Regions from separate parts of the Rahnella perminowiae genome, predicted to be linked through region 1. Evidence: predicted binding sites of a transcription regulator. Region 1 holds the regulator's gene; each other region holds the start of a gene.

The links. The regulator PurR, encoded in region 1, represses purine synthesis genes. The targets are predictions, from matches to a motif close to CANGCAAACGTTTGCNTG.
Region 2: gcvT (glycine cleavage system aminomethyltransferase GcvT) is a predicted target of PurR. The motif match lies at 5,931-5,948, and genes of this name have one in related genera.
Region 3: purM (phosphoribosylformylglycinamidine cyclo-ligase) is a predicted target of PurR. The motif match lies at 2,741-2,758, and genes of this name have one in related genera.

What each region holds. Positions count from the first base shown of each region.
Region 1 covers NZ_JAFMOT010000188.1:252,755-259,847, reverse strand. Annotated here, with positions in the region: gene J1781_RS24760 (riboflavin synthase subunit alpha) at 57-710, shown strand; gene cfa (cyclopropane fatty acyl phospholipid synthase) at 802-1,953, opposite strand; gene punC (purine nucleoside transporter PunC) at 2,308-3,525, opposite strand; gene punR (DNA-binding transcriptional activator PunR) at 3,662-4,567, shown strand; gene purR (HTH-type transcriptional repressor PurR) at 4,603-5,628, opposite strand; gene cydH (cytochrome bd-I oxidase subunit CydH) at 5,933-6,052, shown strand; gene J1781_RS24730 (C40 family peptidase) at 6,218-7,093, opposite strand, start outside.
Region 2 covers NZ_JAFMOT010000161.1:42,539-49,631, reverse strand. Annotated here, with positions in the region: gene J1781_RS06075 (5-formyltetrahydrofolate cyclo-ligase) at 1-454, opposite strand, end outside; RNA gene ssrS (6S RNA) at 494-677, opposite strand; gene zapA (cell division protein ZapA) at 725-1,054, opposite strand; gene J1781_RS06060 (YecA/YgfB family protein) at 1,308-1,880, shown strand; gene pepP (Xaa-Pro aminopeptidase) at 1,941-3,257, shown strand; gene ubiH (2-octaprenyl-6-methoxyphenyl hydroxylase) at 3,259-4,437, shown strand; gene ubiI (FAD-dependent 2-octaprenylphenol hydroxylase) at 4,455-5,681, shown strand; gene gcvT (glycine cleavage system aminomethyltransferase GcvT) at 5,992-7,089, shown strand.
Region 3 covers NZ_JAFMOT010000162.1:35,720-42,812, forward strand. Annotated here, with positions in the region: gene hda (DnaA inactivator Hda) at 1-289, opposite strand, end outside; gene uraA (uracil permease) at 466-1,758, opposite strand; gene upp (uracil phosphoribosyltransferase) at 1,964-2,590, opposite strand; gene purM (phosphoribosylformylglycinamidine cyclo-ligase) at 2,823-3,860, shown strand; gene purN (phosphoribosylglycinamide formyltransferase) at 3,897-4,535, shown strand; gene speG (spermidine N1-acetyltransferase) at 4,756-5,331, shown strand; gene ppk1 (polyphosphate kinase 1) at 5,773-7,093, shown strand, end outside.

The DNA of each region.
Region 1 (7,093 bases):
CAAACTGACCGGAGTGACGTTTTAATACAGCAGTTTTAAACATTGAGGAAAAGGCTATGTTTACCGGAATTGTACAGGGAACCGGCACGGTCGTATCGATCGACGAGAAACCTAACTTCCGTACCCATGTGGTTCGTTTACCTGAAAATATGCTGGATAACCTGCAGCTTGGCGCATCGGTGGCACACAATGGTTGCTGCCTGACCGTCACTGAGGTTAACGGTGATCTGGTCAGTTTTGATCTGATGAAAGAAACCTTGCGTCTGACGAATCTCGGTGAACTGAAAGAGGGTGATCCGGTTAATCTGGAACGTGCAGCGCGATTTAATGATGAAATTGGCGGGCATTTAATGTCTGGTCATATTATTTGCACGGCAGAAGTGGCAAAAATCCTGACCTCAGAAAATAACCGTCAGATCTGGTTTCGTATGCCGCATGAAGATTTGATGAAATATGTATTACATAAAGGTTATATCGGTATTGACGGTATTAGTCTCACTATCGGTGAAGTGACCCGCACCCGTTTTTGTGTGCATTTAATTCCGGAAACATTGCAACGCACGACGTTGGGCACAAAACGTCTGGGTGACAAAATTAATATCGAAATCGACCCGCAAACCCAGGCGATTGTCGATACGGTAGAACGTGTATTAGCCAGCCGTGAAGCGGCTATCGCCACGGCGCAGGCGATGATCGATAAAGCGCAATAGCATCTCAGGCTTTTTATTCGAATAAAAAATGGCGTGCATAAAAAACCGGACGATAAATGTCCGGTTTTTTTTATTGGCAAACCGAAGATCATCAGCGTGGTACGCGGATGCCCCCATCAACGCCTTCCGGGCTGAAGACAACCTGCCACAACTGAATATCCCTGGCGCGGAAAGCCCCGGCGCAGGCATTCAGGTAGTAGGTAAACATACGGTGGAAACGTTCACCGTATTTTTCCGCCAGTTCCGGCCAGTGTTTCTGAAAGCGTTCATTCCATGCCATCAGTGTGCGATCATAATCAGCGCCAATATTGTGCCAGTCTTCCATCACAAACAGTGACTCGCTGTTATGTGCAATTTGCTGAACAGAGGGCAGACAGCCGTTGGGAAAGATGTATTTATCAATCCACGGGTCGACATTAAGGTCTGTTTTGTTAGAACCAATGGTGTGCAGCAGGAAAATACCGTCAGGTTTAATATTGCGTTTGGCGACATTAAAATAGGTCTGATAATTTTTCGGACCCACATGTTCAAACATCCCGACAGAAACAATACGGTCAAACTGATCATTCAGGTCACGGTAATCCTGCAGCAGGATAGTGACATCCAGCCCTTCACAGCGTTTTTGAGCCAGTTTTTGTTGTTCAGCAGAAATCGTGACACCTACAACGCTTACGCCATAATTTTTGGCGGCGTACTCAGATAACCCACCCCAACCGCAACCGATATCCAGCAGGCGCTGTCCCGGTTTTAATTGCAGCTTGTCGCAGATCATTTTGAGTTTTGCTTCCTGCGCTTCTTCAAGCGTAGTGGCTTCTTTCCAGTAGCCGCAGGAATATTGCATGTAGGGGTCGAGCATCAGCGTAAATAAATCGTTGCCCAGATCATAATGCTCTTTGCCGACAATCCACGCCCGTTTGCGCGATTGCAAATTAGTCAGGCGTGCTGCGGCGACACGTAAAGTATCTTTGAAATGGTGGGGCAGTTTATTTTCCAAACCGGCACGGATAACACGCTGGAAAAAGATATCCAGACGGTCGCATTCCCACCAACCGTCCATGTAACTTTCACCGAGGCCCAGAGAACCTTCCTGTAAAACACGCTTAAAGAAGTCAGTGTTTTTTACTTTAAGGTCGAAAGGACGATTACCGTTTACCTGAATATCTGCCATCGCCAGCATCTCACTGGCGATCCGATACCATTGATTGTCCTGAATGCTTTGGTCTTCTATACACGATGAACTCATAGCTTCTCCATCACTTTCTCTTCTGACTTATTAACCTGCCGGGAAAAGCAAAGGCTATTTTTGCAGGTCTTTATGAGAACAGACGACTAGCGTCTCGCCCGATATTCGACACCAACAGAGGAAATTAAGAAGAACGCCTGCGCGCCGGAAGACGGGCAGGAAAATCATCCGTGAAAAGTATTCAAAAAATAAGTGTGACACCGTCCGCGCGTCTGGCTTAAGTATGTAATAAAAGTTTTGTAAAAATGCTATTTTATTTAGTTTTGTTGAGTATAGGCTCGCTGGCAGGCATTCTCAATAGTAAATCGTAATCAATGAAAATGCCCGCTAAGTGACTGTTACATTAGGGTATTATCACTGTTGATTTGCATGCAGAGTCTGAGTTTCCTGCTCCGGTGGCTGCTCATCGTCTCGCACATTTTTATGCTGTAAAGAGAGCCAGCGGCCCAAAACTACCAACAATAGTGTAGACAGCATGATCGTGACTGTCGCCATGAGCGGGTGCACAATAAATGCGGAAACCAGCATGCTGGCAAGAAAGCAAAGCCCAAGCTGCAAGGTATTCTGCAACGCTGCCGCCTTACCTGTATTAGCAGGAAATGGCATTAATGCATTTGCGACAACAATTGGATAGGTTGCACCATTCACCAAAGCCATCAGACAGAAAGGGATCAGCAAACTTGTCAGCCCGGCATTTGTGAACATAGCCACACAGAACAAGGCCACCATACTGATGCCGTAACCAGTCAGTAACCATGGCAGAATTTTATTGCCGTCCAGCCTGTTGATCAGAACACGGCAACCAAAACCACCGAGCAGGAAAGCGATAGTCTGCGGAACATAGCTCAGCCCGATGGCACCGGGTGAATAGCCCATATCGCTCAGGATAAACGGTGAGCCCGTCAGCCACGCAAAGAAACCCGCTGAACAGGCGGCATAAATCATGACATTCCCGCTGTAAACAGGCGATTTCAATAAAGTCGTAAAGCCGGTTTTATCTGCCTTTGCGTCTTTTGCCGGTTTGTTTTCACGCAGAGTCAGCGTCGTCAGCACTAAAGCGATGGCAACGACGGTCAGCAGGGCAAAAATAGCTTCCCAGTCAAAATGATTGAGCACCCAGGCACCCAGCAACGGTGCAAGAGCCGGAGAAAGCGCCACTAACGGCATAATGCTGGCAAAAGTTTTTTTTGCCACATCGGCAGAAAAACGGTCAACAACGATAGCCTGCCAGGTGACTGCGGCAGCACACACGCCTATGGCCTGTAAGAAACGCAGAGCCAGAAGAGCGCGTACATTCTCAACCCAGATAACACCCAGACAGCCGAACGCAAAAAGTATCAGACCAAGAAGCAATACCGGTTTACGGCCGATTCTGTCCGACAGTGGCCCCCACAGCAACTGACCAACAGCAAATCCACCGAGAAAAATGCTCAGACTTGCGCTGATCATCCCGGGGCTGGTCATCAGACTGGTTTGCATGGCACTGAACGCAGGCAGATACATATCGGTGGCTAAAAAGCCCAGCATGCTCAGACCCGCAAGATAGAGCATAAATCCAAAGGAGGGTTTCATTATTGTCTCGTTAATTTATTTATTGCAGATGATGTGACGCAGATTTCATACCGGGGGCGGAGTTTAACGCTTTGATAACAGGCTTGTGAAACGTTAATATTTGCACTCTGCTATCAAAAAAATTGAAGGCTGGATTATGTGGTCAGAATACGCTCTCGAAGTGGTTGATGCTGTCGCAAGAACCGGCAGTTTTAGTGCAGCTGCGCAGGACTTACACCGTGTGCCTTCTGCCATCAGTTACACCGTCCGCCAGCTTGAACAATGGCTGGCCGTGCCGTTGTTTGAGCGTCGACATCGTGACGTAGTGCTGACGCCAGCGGGAAAGGTTTTTGTCGATGAAGCACGGGTTATGACAAAAAAAATGATAGCCACCCGCCGGCAGTGTCAGCAGGTGGCGAACGGCTGGCGCGGCGAATTACGTGTGGCGGTCGACCGGATTGTCAAACCCGCACGGACACGGCGTCTGGTGCTCGATTTTTATCGCCATTTTGCGGATACCGAACTCATTATTCACTCGGAAGTGTTTAACGGTGTCTGGGATGCGTTGGTCGACGGGCGTGCAGACGTGGCGATCGGCGCTACGCGCGCGATACCGGTTGGCGGGCGCTTCAGTTTTCGTGATATGGGATTTATGGACTGGCATTGTGTCGTCAGCCCGCAACATCCGCTGGCGCAGCTATCCGGTGCGCTGAACGATGATCAACTGCGACCTTATCCGGCATTGTGCCTGGAAGATACTTCCCGGACATTGCCGAAGCGTGATACCTGGACGCTCGATAACCAGCGGCGTCTGGTCGTGCCGGACTGGACCTGTGCGCTGGAATGCCTGACTGAAGGATTGTGCGTGGGTATGATGCCGGTTCACCAGGTCATGCCGTGGATTGAACAGGGAAAATTACAGGTGCTGGCACTGGAGAATATATTCCCTGACAGCCCGTGCTGCCTGACGTGGGATCAAAGCAATCCTTCACCTTCACTGAGCTGGCTGTTGGAATACATGGGCGATACAGACACCATGAATCAGGAATGGCTGCGCGATTAGAAAAAACGCCTGCACAGGCAGGCGTTTGTGATTTGTTAACGACGGTAATCACGGTACGGGCCGTCGGCGACTGAACGGCGCTCGACCAGTTTCGGATGCACTTCGATGGTCTGGGACTCTTCACGCTTACTGACAATTCTGTCCAGTAACATCGTAAAGGCCATTTCACCCAGACGTTCTTTCGGCTGATGCACGGTTGTCAGCGCCGGGGAGAAGTAACGGGCGTTACGCACATTGTCGTACCCGATCACGGAAATATCCTGAGGAACGCGAAGGCCGAGTTCGTCTGCGGCACAAATTGCACCCATTGCCATCACATCGCCGCCGCAAAACACGGCAGTCGGACGATGCTTTTGCATCAGAATCTTATGCATTGCCTGGTAGCCAGACTCTGGTTCGAAATCACCCTGAACTACCCATTCGTCACGAAGAGGAATATTGGCTTCAGTCAGTGCTTTCACAAAACCCTGGAAGCGGCCGCCGCCGGTATTACGCGCCAGTTGCCCGGGGATCACGCCAATATCACGATGACCGCGTTCAATCAGATAACGACCGGCCATGTAACCACCTTCGAAAGCGTTATCGATAATGCTGTCGGTAAAGTTCTTGCGTGCTTCACCCCAGTCCATGACCACCATGGGAATCGAGCGGTACTCTTCGAGCATATTGAGCAATTCATCAGGGTATTCCGCGCACATCACCAGCAAGCCGTCGACGCGTTTTTGCGCCAGCATTTGCAGGTAGGCCTGTTGTTTCTCCAGGTTATTATGCGAGTTACACAAAATCAGCGTATAGCCTTTGGAGAAGCAGCTGTTTTCCACGGCTTCAATCACTTCGGCAAAATAGGGCGCTTCGCTTGAGGTGGCCAGCAGGCCGATGGTTTTAGTGTTATTGACCTTCAGACTGCGGGCTACAGCACTCGGAGAGTAATGTAACTCTTTGATTGCAAGGAGAACCGCTTCTTTGGTTTCTTCGGCGACGAAACGTGTTTTATTGATGACGTGCGACACGGTTGTAGTGGAAACGCCAGCGCGCTTTGCGACATCTTTAATCGTTGCCATGTAAACAATGACTCCTGAACTCACGTGCTTCAGCACGTTAGCATTATGTTAATCGTTTGCCTGCGAGGATTTAACTGCTGGCTTCTCAAAGGGCAGTGAAATCATTGGGTGGATTCTTCAGAATGAGGCGCGAAATGCTCTCGGGTGAAATCGACCGGCACACAGACGTGTTAACCGACAATTTTCTCTTATAATGCAGGAAAGTGGAAGCAAAATTCTCAGGAACGCATTGTCATTCAACACAAGATTTTAAAGGTTAATTATGAGAAAATGCGTTGGCACACAATGAGTGTGGTATTAAGAAATGCCACAATTTGATCCGAAAGGGGGTTTGATGGACAGCAACCTGAAATTATCGTTGATCACCACGGTATGCGCTTTGCTTATGATTATCGCTTTCAGCTTCACTGCAATAATGAACTGATTCAATAAGTGATCCGCCATAAAAAAGGGCGACGCCTGTCACAGGCGTCGCCCTTTTCAATGTTACGCAGTGACCGTTACCGCCGATGTTCTTCCCTGCAGAAACGCTTCGTTAAATGCTATTCAATGGCTGATTAGCGAACCTTCAGACTTAACGAATTGTTTATTATCGGATCGTTTTAGGGGTCATTACCCGACGTGCGCCTACATAGTGGTCTTGCCAGTAATCATCGCCAAGAGAAGTAATTTTAATGTCTTCGCCCGTTCTTGGAGACTGAATAAACTTGCCGTTGCCAACGTAAACCCCAACATGGTCTGCCGCGCCGCGGTTATTGATTCTGAAGAACACCAGATCACCGCTTTCAAGTTCGCCGCGTTTGACCGGAGCGGCATCGCGCAGGTGATACATTTCATTTGCTGTACGTGGCATTTTTATACGGATCAAATCTTTGTAGGCATAATAAACTAAGCCGCTGCAATCAAAACCGGTATTCGGCGAGGTTCCGCCCCAGCGATACGGTTTTCCTACCTGGTGCATCAGTTTGGTCATGGCCGTTTGCTGAGCATGCTGATAGCGTTTTTTATGTGTTGCACTTAGCGTAATCGGTTTGCTGTCTTCTTCGAATTTCTTACCTTTACGGTGCCGGCCATAGGCTTCTTTTTTACCGGCCTTTTCCGTGCTGTTTTTCGCGAGGGTACGGGTTTTGCTATGTCTCTCTGTTTTGCTCTCGGCCCGCGTGGTCTTGAGTGTCTTTTCTTTTTTACTTTCGGCCCGCGTTTTGGCGCTTCTCTCCGTCGTGGTCTTTCGTTTAACCAGTTCGGTGCTTTTCACTTTCTTCTTCGAATTCTTATCCTGAGTTTTTTGTTCTGTGACGGGCGCGGTTTTCGTTTTTTTACTGTTTTTCGCAGCAACCGTTTTTCGCTTTCGTCGTTCTTCCGGCGCAGCCTGATTAACATGACTTTTACGCTGATCGGCAGAGACACGAGTCTGTGGCGACGCATGTGCCATATTTAAAAACAGCTGGGTAAAGAGCAGCACAAA
Region 2 (7,093 bases), on a different contig from region 1:
GGTCATAAAAGCCTCCCCCCATACCTAAGCGTTGCCCGGCACTGTCGAAGGCGACCAGCGGCGTCAGGATGATATCCAGTTGCGGCAGCGGAATAACCTGAGTGACATCCAGTTGTGGCTCCAGAATTTTGAGACGATTACGCACCAGCGGCGTGTCGGGCGTATAACGCAAAAAAAGCAGGTTTCCGGGCGAGAAAGGGTGCAGCACCGGCAGGCAGAGTTGTTTGCCTTCGTTCCACAAGCGGCCGATCAACGGTGCGGTATCCAGCTCACCATCAAATGACAGAAACAAAGAAACTGTAGAGGCGGACATAATCTTCGGGTGGGTTGCGACGCGTTCTGCAGCCTTAAGGGCAAAATCAGTTTGCTGTTCAGCAGTCAGAGCCTGTCTGCGTTGGCGTATTTCACTGCGGAGAATTTGTCGGGCTGATGCGAACAGAGGAGTATAAGACATAGATACAAACACCAGAAAGGGATGTACCGCAAAGAAAGGGGGATCTCCGAGATGCCGTCGCAGGCTGTAACCCTTGAACCCATGGTTCAAGGTGAACGTGCTGTCGCAATCTTTAGGCTTCTCGGACGGGCCGAGCATGCGCACCGATTACGGATCATCACATTCTGTTGGTACTAATTATCGGCTCAGGGGACGGGCCCGCTGGCGAACATCTCAGAGAAATTTTTTACCGTTTCTGACAACCTGTGACCAGTCAGTCAGCAACGTGTGTTATTCGAAAGGCGCCCCTTCACGTTCAGAGATCCGGCCTTGTTCGAGCAATGCCTGCTCGATGGTTTGTTGCAACATCCGGATACGTTGTTCCATATTGGATGCGTAATCGCGAGTTTTCAACCTTTCCTGAGCAAGTTCGTGACATACGTTCAATGCCGCGATGAATACCAGTTGCTCGGTATTGGTGACTCTAGTGCGAACTTTCAGATCTTGCAACCGCTGATTAAGATCTTCAGCTGCCAGATTCAGTGCTTCCTGTTGTTCTGGCGGACAATTCACCCGTAAAGAGCGACCAAAAATTTGAATATCTACCGGTTGTGCAGACATGCCACCTTCCTGCTGATTTATTCGTCCGCCCCAACGTGACCACTACGACCTGGCGCAGGATGTTGGAAGCGGGCGCCACTATAACTATCTCAATACCAGGTTACAACCCCATGACCGACTGATTGCTGCCCGATTGCTCAGGGCGTGCCATTCATGCCTAAGACCACCCAATCACGGGCTGCTAATCTGGTACTACGACAGACCTTGGTGGTAGCATAACACGAACTTAACCTGCCAACGATGGCGAATGCGCATGTCTATTGAGAATACTTACCCTACTTACGATTCGTTGGATCAAAACCTGAAACAACAATCGGTTGCTTTGACCGCAGCAGAAATGCACGGTTTGATCAGTGGTTTGCTGTGCGGTGGCAATCGCGATGGCAGCTGGCTGACGATCGTGCATGACCTGACTAACGAAGGCATAGCCTTCCCGCACACGCTGGCCGATTTGCTGCAACAACTGCGCAAAGTGACGTCAGACACCCTCGAGGATGACAGCTTCGAATTCAAAATGTTGATGCCAGACGATGAAAAACACGTCTTTGAGCGTGCCGATGCGCTGGCCGGATGGGTGAACCATTTCCTGCTCGGGCTGGGCATGATGCAGCCAAAACTGGCCAAAGTGAAAGGCGAAGTGGGTGAGGCGATCGACGATTTACGCAGCATCGCACAACTGGGTTACGACGAAGATGAAGATCAGGAACAGCTGGCACAATCTTTAGAGGAAGTGGTGGAGTATGTCCGTGTCGCCGCCATCCTGTGCTTTGGTGAATTTGGTCACAGTCGCCCGACGGCTGCGGAAAATCACCGTACGTTGCATTAATCGTACGTTGCATTAAATAAAGCGATTGCACTCATTAAAACGATTTCAGGAGAAGGTGTGATGACTCAGCAAGAGTACGAGAATCGTCGTCAGGCGCTGTTAGCGAAGATGGCACCGGGCAGCGCTGCGGTAATTTTTTCTGCGCCGGAAGCCCCACGCAGTGCCGACAGTGAATATCCGTATCGTCAGAGCAGTGATTTCTGGTACTTCACCGGTTTCAATGAGCCGGAAGCGGTATTGATCCTGGTGAAAAGTGATGAAAATCATAATCACAGCGTCCTGTTTAACCGTGTCCGTGATCTCACCGCTGAAATCTGGTTTGGTCGTCGTTTAGGTCAGGAAGCCGCGCCCGCCAAACTTGGCGTGACCAAAGCACTGCCTTTTGATGATATCAACGACCAGCTTCATCTGCTGTTTAATGGCCTCGATGTGGTGTATCACGCGCAAGGCGATTACGCGTATGCGGATGAAATCGTTAACCGTGCCATGGAAAAATTGCGCAAAGGCTTCCGCCAGAATCTCTCCGCGCCTGCCACTGTGACTGACTGGCGTCCCTGGGTGCATGATATGCGCCTGTTCAAATCGGCTGAAGAAATTGCCATCATGCGCCGCGCCGGACATATCACTGCGCTGGCGCATACCCGTGCGATGGAAAAATGCCGCCCGGGCATGTTCGAATATCAGCTTGAAGGTGAAATTCACCACGAATTTAACCGTCATGGCGCGCGTTACCCTTCCTACAACACCATTGTGGGCGGAGGCGAAAACGGCTGCATCCTGCATTACACCGAAAACGAATGTGAATTGCGTGACGGCGATTTAGTGTTGATCGACGCCGGTTGTGAATATCAGGGCTATGCCGGTGATATCACCCGTACTTTCCCGGTGAACGGTAAATTCAGTAAAGCGCAGCGTGAAATCTACGACATCGTGCTGGCCTCAGAATATAAAGCGCTGGCAGTCTTCGGCCCGGGCAGCAGCATTCAGGCTGCGACCGAAGCGGCAGTACGCGTGATGATTGAAGGTCTGGTAAAACTCGGTGTCATGAAAGGCGATGTTGAAACCCTTTACGCTGAACAGGCTCACCGCCAGTTCTTCATGCACGGTTTATCTCACTGGCTGGGACTGGACGTTCATGACGTCGGCCATTACGGTTCAGTTGATCGCAGCCGGACGCTGGAACCGGGCATGGTGCTGACCGTTGAACCGGGCCTGTATATTGCGCCGGACGCTGACGTACCGGAAGCGTACCGCGGTATCGGTATCCGCATCGAGGACGACATTCTGATCACCGCTACCGGTATTGAAATTCTGACCGGCGATGTGGTGAAAGAAGCCGATGATATTGAAGCGTTAATGGCGGCGGCACAGAAATAATATGAGTATTGTAATTGTTGGCGGCGGAATGACCGGTGCCACGCTGGCGCTGGCGATTTCTGCACTGACGCAGGGACGTTTGCCGGTGCATCTGGTGGAAGCCACTGCGCCGGAGCATCACGGGCATCCGGGTTTTGATGCCCGTTCGATCGCACTGGCGCAGGGAACCTGCCAGCAATTATCCCGGGTGGGGATCTGGCCTGCGCTGGCGGCGATCGCCACACCAATCCGCGATATCCACGTCAGCGATCGTGGTCACGCGGCTTTTGTCAATCTTAATGCCGCGCATTATGGCGTTGAAGCGCTGGGACAGGTGGTTGAGCTGCACGAAGTGGGCAAGCGTCTTTTTGCCATGCTGAAAAATGCTCCCGGTGTGACGTTGCATTGTCCGGCGAAAGTGACAGATGTCACGCGTTTGCAAGATTCCGCCAGCGTGACGCTCGACGATGGCCAAGTTCTGACTGCACAGCTTTTGGTGGCCGCTGACGGTTCCCATTCTTCGCTGGCAAAAGCCTGCAATATTGGCTGGCAACGTGAAGATTACGGACAGATTGCCGTCATCACCAACGTTGCGACCGGCGAGCCGCACAACGGCCGCGCGTTTGAGCGTTTCACTCAGCACGGACCGCTGGCCCTGCTTCCGATGTCCGACGGCCGCAGTTCCCTGGTCTGGTGTCATCCGCGAGAAGCGAAAGAAGAAATCGATAACTGGAGCGAAGCGCAGTTTCTCAGTGCGTTGCAAAAAGCGTTCGGCTGGCGTCTGGGCACCTTAAACCAGGCCGGTAAACGTTTCAGTTATCCGCTGCAATTACAAAAAGCTAACAGCCATATCAGTCACCGTCTGGCGCTGGTGGGCAACGCGGCGCAAACGCTGCATCCGATTGCGGGACAGGGTTTTAACCTCGGTCTGCGTGATGTCATCACGCTGGCGGAAACGCTGGCCCATGCTGCCGTACAAGGCACCGATGTCGGCAGTTACCCTGTGCTGAGTGAATATCAGCGGCGCCGTCAGCCTGATCAGCAGGCGACCATCGGCGTCACGGATGGCCTGATCCATCTCTTTGCCAACCGCTGGCTGCCATTAATGGTCGGACGTAATCTTGGTTTACTGGCGATGGAAGGCATTACGCCGCTACGTGATGCGTTTACCCGCCGGACGCTGGGCTGGGTTGACCGTTAATCCTTACAGGAAAAATTATGCAATCTTTTGATGTGGTTATCGCCGGTGGCGGAATGGTGGGTCTGGCGCTGGCGTGCGGATTACAGGGCAGCGGTTTGCGCGTTGCTGTACTGGAAAACCAGCAGCCGGATCTCGATACGCCGTTGCCGGAACAGCCGGGTTTACGGGTTTCGGCGATCAATGCTGCCAGTGAACGCCTGCTGAAATATATGGGTGTCTGGGACAGCATCATCGCTCAGCGTGCCAATGCTTATCAGGGGATGGAAGTCTGGGATCGCGACAGCTTCGGTAAAATTGCATTCCGTGGCGAAGAATACGGTTTCAGCCATCTGGGGCACATCATCGAAAATCAGGTGATCCACCGTGCCTTGTGGCAGCATGCGGAAAAATCTTCTGACATTACACTGCTCACATCAGCCACATTGAAAAATGTGGCATGGGGTGAAAATGAAGCCTTCATTACCCTCAATGATGATCGTCAGCTCAGTGCGCGCTTAGTCGTGGGAGCGGATGGTGCACAGTCATGGCTGCGTCAGCACGCCGATATTCCACTGACCTTTTGGGATTACCGCCATCATGCACTGGTGGCGACCATCCGCACGGAAGAACCGCACCAGTCTGTGGCACGGCAGGTATTCCACGGTGAAGGCATTCTGGCATTTCTGCCGCTGGCGGATACACATTTGTCTTCTATTGTCTGGTCAGTATCTCCGGATGAAGCGCAGCGCCTGAGGGCGCTGGAGCCAGAAGCATTCAACAAAATTCTCGCCAGCACCTTTGACCTGCGCCTTGGTGTTTGTGCAGTAGAAAGCGATCGTCTGACCTTCCCGCTGACCGGACGTTATGCCCGCAGCTTCGCCGGACAACGTCTGGCGCTGGTCGGGGATGCGGCACACACCGTGCATCCGCTGGCCGGGCAGGGTGTCAACTTAGGCTTTATGGATGCTGCTGAACTGGTCTGCGAAATCAAACGTCTGCAAAAAGAAGGCAAGGATTTTGGCCAGCATATGTATCTGCGCCGTTATGAGCGCCGCCGCAAACACAGCGCAGCGCTGATGCTTGCCGGAATGCAGGGCTTTCGCGAACTGTTTGCCGGTGACAATCCGGCCAAAAAACTGCTGCGCGATATCGGCCTGACGCTGGCGGATTCCCTGCCGGGTGTCAAACCGAAGCTGGTCCGACAGGCAATGGGGCTCAATGATTTACCTGAATGGTTACAGGAGCCATCGCTTCGATTGAAATAATCTAATTTCAGCTAAAATTTTCCATTACATTTTCTAATCCGGGGCCGGATTTCTCATTCTGCAAATGGTGAGAAATCCGGCCTTGTCGTTATATAACATCGACACTTTTGCTGTTTATTTGTAGATTTTGCGCCACAAACCCCAGTTTACCAGTCAAAAACTCTGCAAAATGCCCCTGTGAAATCACTGACATTCCCACCGCTCTGCATATTTTAACTTATGGTTAGCAGGGAGATTCAGTGGTAAGTTCAGGCAAAGGGTATCGTTTGCGCGGTGTGCTGTTTATGCACTTAATGAAATGAGGAATAAGATGGTTAAGCAGACTCAGCTTTATGAACAACATGTTGCGTGCGGCGCGCGTATGGTCGATTTCCACGGCTGGATGATGCCTTTGCATTACGGCTCCCAGCTGGATGAACACCACATTGTGCGTCAGGATGCCGGTATGTTTGACGTCTCGCACATGACCATTGTCGATCTCCACGGTGCCCGTACCCGTGAATTCCTCCGTTATCTTCTGGCGAACGATGTCGCCAAACTGACTGTTCCGGGTAAAGCGCTGTACACCGGCATGCTCAATGCCTCCGGCGGCGTCATTGACGATCTGATCGTTTACTTCCTTAATGAAAACTATTTCCGTCTGGTGGTTAACTCAGCGACCCGTGAGAAAGATCTGGCATGGATTTCGCAGCATGCAGAGCCGTACGGTATCGAACTGACGGTGCGTGATGATCTGGCACTGGTTGCCGTGCAGGGACCTCATGCGAAAGAAAAAGCAGAAACCCTGTTTACCGCTGAACAAAAACAAGCAGTAGCGGGCATGAAGCCATTCTTCGGCGTTCAGGCGGGCGACCTGTTTATCGCGACCACCGGTTACACCGGCGAAGCGGGTTATGAAATCGCGCTGCCGCAAGAGCAGGCTGCTGATTTCTGGCAAAAACTGCTGGCCGCAGGCGTGAAGCCAGCAGGTCTGGGCGCGCGTGACACCTTGCGTCTGGAAGCGGGCATGAATCTCTACGGTCAGGAAATGGATGAAGGCGTATCACCGCTGGCCGCCAACATGGGCTGGACCATCGCCTGGGTACCGGAAGACCGTGATTTTATCGGCCGTGACGCACTGGAAAGACAGCGCGAGCAGGGCACTGAACAGTTGGTTGGTCTGGTGATGACGGAGAAAGGTGTATTGCGTAACGAACTGCCGGTGCGATTCACCGACAGCGCGGGCAACACGCTGGAAGGCGTGATCACCAGCGGCTCATTCTCTCCGACGCTGGGCTACAGTATTGCGCTGGCACGCGTTCCGGCGGGCATTGGCGGGCACGCGATTGTGCAAATCCGTAACCGCGAAATGCCGGTGAAAGTCACGAAGCCAGGTTTTGTCCGTAACGGCAAACCGCTGGCGCAGTAAAAAT
Region 3 (7,093 bases), on a different contig from region 1:
GTTCCATACCGTCCAGGACTTCAGGCACAAAATAAGCGCGTTTATCCAGCGGCACATAACCGACCGCTTCACCGCGTTGTGATAATTCAGCACAAGCCGCATGCAGCAAATGGCTGCGGCCACCGCCTTCGCGTGACCAGAAATAAATATAGGTGCCGTGTTCCTGATGCAATGCGCTCTGAATGGCAGAAAGCAGAGAAGGGTTTTCCCCCGGATAAAAACTGGCAAAGGTTTCATCATCGGGAAGATAAAGTGGCAGGGAAAGCTGTGCCGGCGTATTCAGAAGCACCTCAACCAAAGCGGCATGATGACCGCAGATGTTGTCACGTCAAAAAAAAGAACTGCCGAATTCTAGCAAGGATCCGCGGTGAAATGAACTGTGCCCGGTGCAACCGCTTGCGATCCGAGCACCCGACCGGCGGGTTATGCGCCCGCCGGTCAGGGATTGACTTAAAAACGCCCGGATCAGACCGGCGGATTTTCCCGCTCATCATCAACATCAATGATCTGTTCTTCACCACGGAAAATCTCGATCACTTTGAACAACAGACTCAGGAAAATGCCCACGATCGTTGCCAGCGCCATACCTTTCAGCTCTGCCGCACCAATGTGGATCTTCGCGCCACTGACACCGATAATCAGGATCACCGCCGTCAGGATCAGATTCTGCGCTTTGTTGTAATCAACCTTCGATTCAATCAGCACGCGGATACCGGATGCGCCAATCACGCCGTACAGCAGCAAAGAAACGCCCCCCATCACGGGCACCGGAACGGCCTGGATTGCCGCCGCCAGTTTGCCGATACAGGAAAGCAGAATGGCGAGGATAGCCGCGCCGCCGATCACCCAGGTACTGTAGACCTTGGTGATGGCCATGACGCCGATATTTTCACCATACGTGGTGTTTGGCGTTGAACCAAAAAAACCGGATAACACGGTCGACAGGCCGTTAGCCAGCATCGAACGGTGCAGGCCAGGATCACGCAGCAAATCTTTCTTCACAATGTTTGCCGTCACAACCAGATGCCCGACGTGTTCGGCAATAACAACCAGCGCCGCAGGCAGGATCGTGAGGATAGCGACCCATTCAAAACGTGGCGTATAGAAGGTTGGCAGCGCGAACCAGTGCGCGTTTTCAATGGCAGAAACATTCACCACGCCCATGAAGAACGACAGCGCATAACCCACCAGCACGCCAATCAGGATCGGGATAATCGCCAGGAAGCCGCGGAACAATACGGAACCGAGAATAGTCACGGCCAGCGTCACCAGCGAAATGGTAATGGTGGTGGAATCCACCGCAGCGCCATCAGCAGGCAGCAACCCCGCCATGTTCGCCGCCACACCCGCCAGCTCCAGCCCGATAACGGCTACAATTGCGCCCATTGCCGCCGGAGGGAACATCACGTTAATCCAGCCAATCCCGGCTTTCTTAACAATCAGCGCCACCAGACAAAACAACAGACCACAGGCAATAAAGCCGCCCAGCGCCACTTCATACCCCATCGGCAACAGCAACAGCACCGGAGAAATAAACGCAAAACTTGAGCCGAGGTAGGCGGGTATCTTCCCTTTACAGACAAATAAATACAGCAAAGTCCCTATGCCATTGAACAGCAGCACTGTTGCCGGGTTGATCTTGAACAGAATAGGCACCAGAACGGTGGCACCAAACATGGCAAACAGATGCTGGAAACTCAGGGGAATCGTCTGCAGCAATGGCGGACGTTCGCTTACCCCGATGACACGACGGGTCATGAATGTGATCCTCTCAAAGGTGTTTGTGATGTTGTGTTAAACAGAACCTTTTGCTCTGCATAATTCGGGTTGCAGAAAGGCGGCCAATCCGTAAGCCCCGGAGGCACAGATAATTATGCGCTCAGGGTGAACAGGCACAGCCAACGCATCCGCAGCCTGAAGTATGACGAGCAAAAAAAAGCCGACTTCTCAGTCGGCTAATAACTTATTTCGTACCAAATATCTTGTCGCCCGCATCACCGAGCCCCGGGATGATGTAGCCTTTATCATTGAGCCCCTGATCCACCGAGGCGGTGTACAGCTCAACGTCCGGGTGCGCAGCTTCCAGAGCGGCGATCCCTTCCGGTGCGGCAACCAGCACCAGGACTTTAATACTCTGGCAGCCAGCTTTTTTCAGCAGGTCGATGGTCGCAATCATAGACCCCCCGGTCGCCAGCATCGGATCAACCACCAGAGCCAGACGTTCTTCAATGTTAGAAACCAGCTTCTGGAAATACGGCACAGGTTTCAGGGTTTCTTCATCACGGTATACGCCGACTACGCTGATACGCGCGCTTGGAACGTGCTCCAGTACGCCTTCCATCATGCCCAGACCGGCGCGCAGGATAGGCACTACGGTAATTTTCTTGCCTTTGATTTGATCAATTTCGACCGGGCCATTCCAGCCTTCGATCGTCACTTTTTCAGTTTCTAAATCGGCAGTCGCTTCATACGTCAGCAGACTCCCCACCTCAGAAGCCAGTTCGCGAAAACGTTTCGTGCTGATGTCATTTTCACGCATCAGGCCCAGCTTGTGTTTCACCAGCGGGTGTTTCACCTCGACGATCTTCATTATTTATTCTCCTAAGGTGGTTGAGCTGCAAAAAAAAATCGCGAGATTATAACGCCATTTTTTTTGAACGCCATACCAAATAGCCTGATCTGGATCATCACTAACCCGGTTAGAGTATAGACAGCCTAAAATCCCTCATCGAATAAGGCGCTCGCAAACGTTTGCTTGCACTGTTAGAATTGCCCCGCTTTATTCTTCAACCACCAACCCAAACCGCCGTGGGGACTTCGCAGTGACCGACAAAACCTCTCTCAGCTATAAAGACGCAGGCGTAGATATCGATGCCGGTAACGCATTGGTAGACCGCATTAAAGGTGTAGTAAAACAGACTCGCCGCCCTGAAGTCATGGGTGGACTGGGCGGTTTTGGTGCCCTCTGCGCGCTGCCGCAAAAATATCGTGAACCCGTGCTGGTATCGGGTACCGACGGCGTTGGCACCAAGCTGCGTCTGGCGATGGATTTGAAACGCCACGATACTATCGGTATCGACCTGGTCGCGATGTGCGTCAACGATTTGATCGTTCAGGGCGCCGAACCCCTGTTCTTCCTCGATTATTACGCTACCGGCAAACTGGACGTCGATACGGCTGCCAGCGTGATCACGGGTATCGCAGAAGGCTGTAAACAGTCTGGCTGTGCGTTAGTTGGCGGTGAAACCGCTGAAATGCCGGGCATGTATCACGGCGAAGATTACGACGTGGCAGGCTTCTGCGTGGGCGTGGTGGAAAAATCAGAAATCATCGACGGCAGCAAAGTGGCTGACGGGGATGTGCTGATTGGTCTGGCCGCCAGTGGCCCGCATTCTAACGGTTATTCTCTGGTGCGCAAAATTCTGGAAGTCAGCAAGACCGACCCGGAAACCACCGATCTGGCAGGCAAACCGCTGGCTGATCATTTGCTCGCACCGACCAAAATTTACGTGAAATCGATCCTGAACCTGATCGAAAACGTGGATGTTCACGGCATCGTCCATCTGACCGGTGGCGGCTTCTGGGAAAATATCCCCCGCGTATTGCCGGACAACACGCAGGTGATTATCGATGAATCAAGCTGGCAGTGGCCGGATGTCTTTACCTGGTTGCAAACCGCCGGTAACGTCAGCCGTCATGAAATGTACCGCACCTTTAACTGTGGTGTCGGCATGCTGGTGGCACTTCCTGCAGAACTGGCCGATCAGGCGATTGCATTACTGAACGATAACGGCGAAAAAGCGTGGAAAATTGGCTACATTAAAGCCTCTGATGCCGCTGAACGCGTGATTATTGAATAAAACCAGTAAAACAACTGACTGATGACGGGTAGGAAAATGAAAAGGATTGTGGTTCTGGTATCGGGCGAGGGAAGCAATTTACAGGCCCTGATCGATGCCTGCCAGCAGGGACGAATCAATGCAACGCTTTGTGCGGTCTTCAGCAATAAAGCAGCGGCATACGGGCTTGAAAGAGCCCGTTCAGCCAATATTCCCGCGCATGCGCTGGATGTTAAAGCCTATGAAGACCGTACGGCGTTTGACGTTGCGCTTGCCGATGCTATCCAAAGTTACCAGCCTGATCTGGTGGTACTTGCCGGTTATATGCGTATTCTGACCGCTGAATTCGTCCGGCGCTTTGCCGGTCGCATGATCAACATTCACCCTTCCCTGCTGCCAAAATATCCGGGTCTGCATACACACCGTCAGGCCATTGAAAATCAGGATGCGGAACACGGTACGTCCGTGCATTTCGTGACTGAAGAACTCGACGGGGGTCCGGTAATTTTACAGGCTAAGGTACCGGTGTTTACTGAGGATACCGAAGAAGATCTGATCGCCCGCGTGCAAACGCAGGAACACAGCATTTATCCGCTGGTGGTCAGTTGGTTTGTTGAGGGACGTTTGTCGCTGCAAAACGGCCAGGCACTGCTGGATAACCATCCACTTTCTGAACGTGGATACGCGGAAGATTAATCTGTCATTGCATCACGATTTCACTATAAACCGGCCACGTGCCGGTTTTTTATTTTCCGTTATTTGACATTTGTTTACATTTCGCCCGATATAATGCCCGTCCCGGTGCACGTTTAAACGTCGTTTGTGCGCCGACCTTCATCTGAACCACGGTTGTTTCAGATTTTATATTTACGAAGGTTACCCTCATAAAACGGCTTGTATAGTTGAGGAACACCCCATGTTTAGCCATAACAGCGTCAGATTACGTCCACTGGAAAAGGACGACCTGTCGTTTGTTCATCGTCTTGATAATAACGCCAGCATCATGCGTTACTGGTTTGAAGAACCTTACGAGGCCTTCGTCGAACTGACCGATTTGTATAACAAGCATATCCATGACCAAAGCGAGCGCCGCTTTATTATCGAATTCGAAAGCGGACCGGTCGGCCTGGTCGAATTGGTGGAAATTAATCATATTCACCGCCGCGCGGAGTTTCAGATCATTATTGACCCGCAGCATCAGGGCAAAGGCTTTGCCGGTGATGCCGTCCGTCTGGCGATGGATTATGCCTTCTCCGTGTTGAACCTCTACAAACTGTATTTAATTGTGGATAAAGAAAACAAAAAGGCGATCCATATTTACAGCAAATTAGGGTTCGAGCTTGAAGGGGAACTGAAACAGGAATTTTTTGTGAACGGCGAATATCGCAGCGCCATCCGCATGTGTATTTTCCAGCCTCAGTTCCTGGCGAAATACAAAACCAAGCCTGCTCAGGTCAAACCTGAATCTCTGGTGGGTGCCAGCGCGATTTAATTTAGCGCGGTAAATATTATTCAATATTTATACCCAAAATAATTCGGTTCGCAGGAAGGCGGCAAGTGGGTGAATCCCGCATCACTGATTTAAGTCAGTGGTGCGGGTCAGCAAACGGAGCCAACGCACCTGCGATCTGAAGTATGAAGCGTATCGGTCAGGGTAGACGAACTCCTTCACATGTAAGGCTTTGTCCTCCTTTTTCTCGCAATAATTCCCCTGCTATAAACTCTTCTGAAATCATCCTTTGTTATGTTGGACTTTCCTGTCAATCTTTCGCAATATTGATAGTAGACACTAGGCCCCTCTCACAGATGGCTTCCTGCTGCGCTGGCCGCTTAAAAAGCGGGCAACACGAAGAATATGTTGAGCTATATTGCGGTGTTTTCAGGCAAATTTGCCTGTATGGGCCAGGTTGCAAGCTAAATGAACGGAGTGAAAATGGGTCAGGAAAAGCTTTATATCGAGAAAGAACTAAGCTGGCTGTCCTTCAATGAGCGCGTGTTGCAAGAAGCGGCTGACAAAAGCAATCCCCTGATCGAACGGATGCGTTTTTTAGGGATCTATTCCAATAACCTGGATGAATTTTATAAAGTTCGTTTCGCCGATTTAAAAAGACGGATCCTCATCAGCGAAGAACAAGGTTTTCTGGGCGCGTCCCGCCATTTACTGAAAAAAATCCAGGCCAAGGTGCTGCGCATTGATCAGGAGTTCGACAGCCTTTACAACGACTTGCTTCTGGAAATGGCGCGTAATCAGATTTTCCTTATTAACGAACGTCAGGTTTCCGAAAACCAGCAAGCCTGGCTGCGCCAGTATTTCAAACATCATCTGCGCCAGTACATCACACCGATTCTGATTAATCACGACACCAACCTGGTGCAATTCCTTAAAGACGATTACACCTATCTGGCGGTTGAAATTATCCGCGGCGAAGAGATCCACTACGCGCTGCTCGAAATTCCGTCCGATAAAGTGCCGCGTTTCGTTAACTTGCCACCGGAAGCACCGCGCCGCCGTAAGCCAATGATTCTGCTGGATAACATTCTGCGTTATTGTCTGGATGATATTTTTAAAGGCTTCTTCGATTACGATGCGCTGAATGCGTACTCAATGAAAATGACCCGCGATGCTGAATATGATCTGGTCACGGAAATGGAATCGAGCCTGCTGGAGCTGATGTCATCGAGTCTGAAACAGCGTCTGACCGCCGAACCGGTACGTTTCGTTTACCAGCGCGATATGCCGGATGAAATGGTGGAGCTGCTGCGCGGTAAACTCGGTATCTCCAATTATGATTCGGTAATCGCCGGTGGCCGTTACCACAATTTCAAAGATTTCATTGGCTTCCCGAATGTTGGCAAAGCCAATCTGGTGAACCGTCCGCTCCCCCGTCTGCGCCATTTGTGGTTCGACAAATTCCGCAACGGCTTTGCGGCGATCCGTGAACAAGACGTACTGCTGTATTATCCGTACCACACATTTGAGCATGTACTGGAACTGTTGCGTCAGGCATCTTTCGATCCGAACGTGCTGTCGATAAAAATCAATATCTACCGCGTGGCGAAAGATTCCCGCATCATCGAATCGATGATTCACGCTGCCCACAACGGTAAGAAAGTCACGGTGGTCGTCGAACTGCAGGCGCGCTTTGATGAAGAAGCGAATATTCACTGGGCGAAACGCCTGACGGAAGCCGGTGTGCACGTTATTTTCTCTGCGCCGGGTCTGAAAATTCACGCAAAACTCTTTCTTATTTCCC